Regions from separate parts of the Litchfieldia luteola genome, predicted to be linked through region 1. Evidence: riboswitches for the same ligand, from Rfam matches in the RefSeq annotation. Region 1 holds a riboswitch; the other holds the start of a gene.
The links. Region 1 has a riboswitch for FMN ahead of ribD (bifunctional diaminohydroxyphosphoribosylaminopyrimidine deaminase/5-amino-6-(5-phosphoribosylamino)uracil reductase RibD). Riboswitches for the same ligand answer to the same signal wherever they lie in the genome.
Positions count from the first base shown of each region.

Region 2: linked by a shared signal. The riboswitch ahead of ribB (3,4-dihydroxy-2-butanone-4-phosphate synthase) and the one ahead of ribD (bifunctional diaminohydroxyphosphoribosylaminopyrimidine deaminase/5-amino-6-(5-phosphoribosylamino)uracil reductase RibD) in region 1 are both predicted to bind FMN.

Region 1 is NZ_JAGGKM010000003.1:112,510-115,999, forward strand. Features, by position in the region: gene J2Z26_RS08970 (DUF1002 domain-containing protein) at 142-1,026, opposite strand; gene J2Z26_RS08975 (peptidylprolyl isomerase) at 1,273-1,707, shown strand; FMN riboswitch at 1,923-2,074, shown strand; gene ribD (bifunctional diaminohydroxyphosphoribosylaminopyrimidine deaminase/5-amino-6-(5-phosphoribosylamino)uracil reductase RibD) at 2,286-3,377, shown strand; gene ribE (riboflavin synthase) at 3,380-3,490, shown strand, end outside.
Region 2 is NZ_JAGGKM010000006.1:241,483-244,972, forward strand. Features, by position in the region: gene gatA (Asp-tRNA(Asn)/Glu-tRNA(Gln) amidotransferase subunit GatA) at 1-766, opposite strand, end outside; gene gatC (Asp-tRNA(Asn)/Glu-tRNA(Gln) amidotransferase subunit GatC) at 782-1,072, opposite strand; FMN riboswitch at 1,202-1,346, shown strand; gene ribB (3,4-dihydroxy-2-butanone-4-phosphate synthase) at 1,483-2,115, shown strand; gene putP (sodium/proline symporter PutP) at 2,350-3,490, opposite strand, start outside.

The DNA.
Region 1 (3,490 bases):
TTGACTCCTGCGGGAAATAGAGGAAAGGTCGAGACCCCACAGGCGCATTGCGCCGAGGAGGCTCGACTTCCTCCCCGCGGAAAGCAAGTGCCTGCAGTGAAAAGGAACGGACTATATTCAAATTTAGTACCTATATATCCTTTAATTAGTAGCTTCCGAGCTAAAAATAGCCTTAATAGCATCAATCAAACTAACTAGAAAATCCTGTAACTTTGATAGAAAAGTTTGTCCTTCCTCAGATCCAAGGAAATTTGTAATCTTTTCTTTTGCTAAATGCAATTGTTCATTCACTTGATTCCAATCAATATTAAGGTCCTTCATTTTATTAAACAGAGAAATTAGACTAGTAATCTCTGCTTCTGTTAAAGTAATCCCTAATTCCTTAGCAGCCGCTTCAATAATAGCACGAAGTTCTTCGTCTGTTTTTGGTGCATGTTGTGCAATCTGATCCTTAATTTTCGCCATTAGCGCAGCTGCTTCGTCAGCTCCAATTGACTTGCCAAGCTCAACGGTTTTAACCATTTCTTCATTTGCAATCTGCTTAACGTCCTCAGGAATAGCCTGATCGGAAGAAAGTTCATAGGCTTTAATAATTCCAGTTAAGGCAGCAGTACCTGATACTGGTATCGGAGCTGTAATATAAATAGACGCATCCTTAACCCCAGCTGTAATAAGAGCATTTGTAAACATATCATCAGTAATAGATGTAATATTATTAGTTTTTATCTCAAGACCAGACCCTGGAGCACCAATCGTAATGGCCGAAGAAGATAAAGCACGAGTCCCAATGGTAGCCTTTGGAATATATTGACCTAAGTATTTGTGTTCTTCCTCATTTGTAACAACAACCATTAGTGCATTCTCTGGTGCGTTCATTTCCTCTAGTAGCTTTTGTTTCTCATTTTCCTTCAAATCCTCTCCAAGCGTTACGATAACATCGCCTTCTGCAGCATCTGCCAAGCTTAGAGAAGGAAAGATAAGAGAGAATAGTAGAAGAAGTGAGAGTATACGTTTCTTGTTTAACATAATTTGTTCCTCCTTATAATTCCATGGACTTTACAACTTCTATTTTGATAGCATTACCCTCCATTAGAAAGATGGAAAAGTCCCATTATTCATTATACAACTAATTCTTTCAACAATGACAAGTTGTATACGTTAAATAGAAAATTTTATCACCTCTCTTTTAAGAAATTGGATTATTATTTTTTTATATAGTAGAATTAACTCGTTCAGTATATATTGACGAATAAAAATGCATGGAGGTTTCAAATGAAAAAAGCTAGCATTGAATTTGAAAATGGTGAAAAAATTGTTATCGAGTTATTTCCAAATGAAGCACCTGGAACAGTAGAAAACTTCGAAAAGCTTGCAAAAGAAGGCTTTTATGATGGGCTTACTTTCCACCGTGTAATTCAAGGATTCGTAGCTCAAGGTGGATGCCCAACTGGGACTGGTACGGGTGGACCTGGGTATTCTATCAAATGTGAAACAGCAGGAAATCCTCATAAACATGTGGCTGGTTCTTTATCTATGGCACATGCTGGTAAAGATACTGGTGGAAGCCAATTCTTTATCGTTCATGAACCACAACCACATTTAAACGGTGTACATACAGTGTTTGGACAAGTAGTTGAAGGAATGGATACAGTTCTTCGTATACGTCAAGGCGATGTAATGAAGGAAGTAAAGGTTTGGGAAGAATAATACAAATGAAAGCTTAACAAACACCTTGTTTGTTAAGCTTTTTTTAGTATAATTTAGCATGAGGTGAAGTAAGTGAATAAAAACAACTGGATTTTACTCGGGGTTTTAGGCGTAATTAGTCTTGCATGGGGAATAATTTATTGGATTTTTCTAGCACCAAATGTCTAAAATCGACAGGATAAAAATTGTTGTGGTATAATAACAAAAACTTAATATGTTTCCTTCGGGGTAGGTGAGATTCCTAACCGGCGGTGTTGTAAAGACTACTTTACTAAGCCCGTGACCCATTCTTGTCTCTGACGTCAAGAATGGCTGATTTGGTGAAAATCCAAAGCCGACAGTATAGTCTGGATGGGAGAAGGATTTATTACAGGTATTCAATGCGAAAATGAGTAGCAAATACTGTTTATTTGCTATGCGAAATTTTAGAAGCATTTGTCTGTACATATCATTTTTAAAAAGTACCCCTAGGAGAAAACGATCTCCAGGGTTTTTTTATTTTTAAAATGCCTTTCCAAAAAGTAAGGGTAAAACCTCGATTGTTAAATAGTTTTTAAACATATGAAAGAGGTGATCTAATGCTAGATGTAGATTATATGGATCTTGCTATAAATGTGGCCCGTGCAGGTATAGGTCAAACCTCTCCTAATCCTGTTGTTGGTGCCGTGGTCGTTAATGATAATCGTGTGGTTGGTATTGGGGCTCATTTAAGAGCAGGTGAACCCCATGCCGAGGTTCATGCGATTAGAATGGCCGGAGAAAAAGCGGTGAATTCAACTATATACGTCACACTTGAGCCTTGTAGCCATTATGGAAAAACTCCTCCATGTGCTGAGTTATTAATAAACAGTAAAGTGAAGCGGGTGGTCATTGCCACTACAGACCCTAATCCCCTTGTTGCAGGAAAAGGGATTAAACTTCTTAAAGATGCAGGCATAAGTGTAGAAGTTGGGGTTCGTAAAGAAGAAGCAGATGCTCTTAATAAAGTTTTTTATCATACGATGAGTTCAAAGCTTCCGTTTGTTACGTTAAAAGCAGCCATTAGTCTTGACGGCAAGATTGCCACATCTACAGGAGAAAGTAAATGGATAACTGGAGAAACAGCAAGATTAGATGTACATAAATTAAGACACCAGCATGATGCAATATTAGTTGGGGTCGGTACAGTGATTGCTGATAATCCAAGCTTAACAACACGTCTACCTAATGGTGGGAAAAATCCAATACGCGTTATTTTAGATACCTATCTGAGGACACCAATAGATGCGAAAATCGTAAATGATGGTGAAGCTGAAACAATCATCATCGTAAGTAATCAGGTTGAAGATAAAAAGAAAGACTTATATCAAACAAAAGGGGTTAAAATCCTCTCACTTGAAACAAAAAATATAGTGATTCGTGATGTACTTGCTTTGTTAAGTACACTTGGTATTACTTCAGTTTTTGTTGAGGGCGGGGCCCAGGTGAATGGTAGTTTTGTAAAAGAAAAGGCTGTAAATCAAGTTATCACATATATTGCCCCAAAAATAATTGGTGGTAACAATGCACCAGGTTCAATTGGTGGGAGTGGTTTTGAAAAAATGTCTGAAGTACTCCAATTGTCTATCGAATCGGTCGAACAACTTGGCGAAGATATTAAAGTGATAGCTGTTCCAAAGGAGCAAATATAATTATGTTTACTGGAATTATAGAAGAAATAGGTACTGTAAAAAACATATCGTCAACTGGTGAAGCGATTGTCATGAAGATTGGAGCTACCAAAATATTACGTGATGTAAACCTG
Region 2 (3,490 bases), on a different contig from region 1:
CATCTCCTGTGAGAGCGGACAAGTAATCTGGAACATCCACATTGGCTGACGTAGAATCCATTGGATCTACTCCTGCAATTGCTTGTAATAAATAGGCATTATCTTCTACGTTTCGTGTAATCGGTCCAATAATATCTAAGGACGAAGCGAACGCCACAAGTCCGTAACGAGAAATACGGCCATATGTAGGTTTTAATCCTACAACCCCACAGAATGATGCAGGCTGTCTAACAGAACCTCCCGTGTCTGACCCTAATGAAAAGAGAACTTCTCCTGCTGCAACCGCAGCGGCAGAGCCTCCACTTGAACCACCGGGTACATGATTCGTATTCCAAGGGTTCTTCGTTTTCTTAAAGCTAGAATTTTCGTTTGAAGATCCCATGGCAAACTCGTCCATGTTTAGTTTTCCTATTGTAACAGTCTCCGCATCCTTTAGCTTTTGAACAACTGTTGCATCATAAATCGGATCAAAATTCTCAAGAATTTTACTTGCACAAGTAGTTCGCAACCCTTTTGTGACAATATTATCCTTAATTCCAATTGGCATCCCAAAAAGCAGGCCGAACTCATCCTTTTTTCCTAGTGCTTCATCTAATGTGTTAGCGTAGTTCATTGCTTTTTCTTCATCTAAAGTTAAAAAAGCTTCAATTTTATGGTCAACCTCATTTATTCGTTTAAAGGATTCATGAACAAGATCAGTAACACGTATCTCTTTCTTATGTAAAAATTGATGAAGTTCTGAAATTTTATAGTCAAATAGTGACATACACTTAATTCCCCCCTATTCAATAATTGACGGAACACGTATATGTCCATCCTTTGAGTCTGGTGCATTCTTCAGCACTTCTTTCAGTGGCAAACCTGTTTTAGGCTCGTCCTCTCGCAATACATTTTTCATTTTGAGCACATGCGTAGTAGGCTCAATATTATCTGTGTTTACCTCATTTAACTGCTCAGCGTATGTAATGATTGCTTCTAATTGTGTTTTAAAATTGTTTGCTTCCTCTTCCGTTATAGCTAATCTTGCTAAATTAGCTACATGCTTTACTTGGTCAATTGAAATTCTAGTCAACCGATCCACCCCCATATAAGTCGTCCGTTAATTATTCTGATAATATCAAAGTCTAAAGCATTAAAGCAACCGATGTGTGTATTTATTCTCAATCTCTTCTTTAAATGGTATAATCTTACATGAATTGAATACAACCTTCGGGGCATGGTGAAATTCCTGACCGGCGGTGATAGCTTTAAAAGCTTAAGCCCGCGACTCATTAGCATCTAATGTTAATGACTGACTTAGTGTAACTCTAAGGCCGACGGTATAGTCCGGATGGGAGAAGGTAGAGGAGTCTTTTTGTGAAGATTTTTTTAAAAATCTATTACAATAGGCTTATTTCTGTATGCCCTAACTAGATGTGTAGTTAGGCATTTTCTTTTTCCGGTTGTAGGATATTCAAAAATCTATTTTATGGAGGTTTTTGAATGACAAAGACAGCTGTTAGTCGTGTTGAAATGGCAATTGAAGAAGTAAGTAAAGGAAAGATGGTCATCATTCAGGATGATGAAAGCCGTGAGAATGAGGGAGACCTTGTCATGGCTGCTGAAAAAGTAACGGGTGAGCACATTAACTTTATTGCTACCTATGGTAAAGGGTTAATCTGTACACCAATGCTTGAGGATCGGTTAAACTTTTTAAATCTGCCACAGATGGTGGAAGAAAACGAGGAATCCTTACGTACAGCTTTTACTGTATCAGTAGATGCGAAGGAAGGAATTACAACTGGTATCTCTGCGTATGAGAGAGCACATACGATTCTAAAGTTAATCGACTCTACAGCCTCTCCCCAGGATTTTGTAAGGCCAGGACACGTATTTCCACTAAAAGCTAGAAGCAATGGTGTATTAGATCGAAGAGGCCAGACTGAGGCTTCCATTGATTTGATGAAATTAGCAGGTCTTTATCCTGCTGCCGTTATTTGTGAGATTATGGGAGATGACGGGCATATGGCTAGGAGAAGTGACTTAGAGGTATTTGCTATTAAACATGAATTAGCATTGATAACCGTACAGGATATAGTTGATTATCGGGTGAAACAGGGGTATTTGAATTGGTAATCTAGATTAATAGCACGAGCACGAGGGTTAAAGTGCTCGTGCTTTTGTTTTATTTTGAGGGTTTGGTTTGAGTATTTTAGGTTCGGCCCGATTTTGTATTTGTTCCGCCCGATTTCCAATTGGTTCGGCCCGAATTCAACATCATTCGGCCCGATTATTCCTCATTTTGGCCTGATTCTCTCTTAATCTCATAAAAAAAGACCTACTCGTTATTCACAAGTAGGCCTATTAGTCTTATAAACTATTTTTCACTTCATCAAATTTATCTTGAATTTCTTGGTCTGGCTCAGCTGTTACTAAGCTGACAATTACTACAGCTAGTGTTGCTAGAATGAATCCTGGTACAATTTCATAAAGCGGTGTACCTAACTTACTCCAAACAACAACTGTTACAGCACCAACAATCATACCTGCTAAAGCACCCCAACGGTTCATACGTTTCCAGAACAACGATAGAATGATTACTGGACCAAATGCTGCACCAAATCCTGCCCAAGCATAACTTACTAATGCTAATACTGAGCTATCTGGGTTACCTGCTAATAGGATCGCAATTAGAGCGATACCTGCAACAGCAATACGTCCTACCCATACAAGTTCTTTTTCAGAAGCATCCTTTTTAAGAATAGCTTTGTAAAAGTCCTCTGCAAGAGCACTTGAAGATACAAGTAGCTGTGAATCAATTGTACTCATAATAGCTGCTAAGATTGCTGCTAATAGAATACCAGATACCCATGGGTCAAATAATACTTGAGTAAAGAGAATGAATACTTGCTCTCCATCTGCTAATGGGCTATCCGCAAAGAATGCAATCCCCGCAAAACCTGTGAATACTGCACCAAATAGTGCAAATACCATCCAAGTCATACCAATCATACGAGCTTTTGGTACATCTTTAACCGATTTTAATGCCATAAAACGAGTTAGGATATGTGGTTGACCGAAGTAACCTAATCCCCATGCTAATAATGAGATAATACCAATAGTGGTCATTCCTGCAAACACGTCTAGGTAAGAAGGATCAATTTCTCCTACTGTGTTTACAGTGTTGCCCCAACCACCAAGTTTAGAGATCGCAACAATTGGCACCACGATTAACGCAAGGAACATTAAAATACCTTGAATAAAATCGGTCCAGCTTACTGCTAGGAATCCACCTAAGAAGGTGTAGGAAATGATAACAATTGCTCCAATCCAAAGTGCTTGGTTATACGTAAGTCCAAAAGAAGCTTCAAATAACTTTGCTCCTCCGACCATACCTGATGATGTATAGAAAGTAAAAAACAATAGAATTACTAATGCAGAAATTACACGTAAAGACTTCGAGTTATCCTTAAATCGATTTTCAAAAAAATCAGGAATCGTAATTGAATCG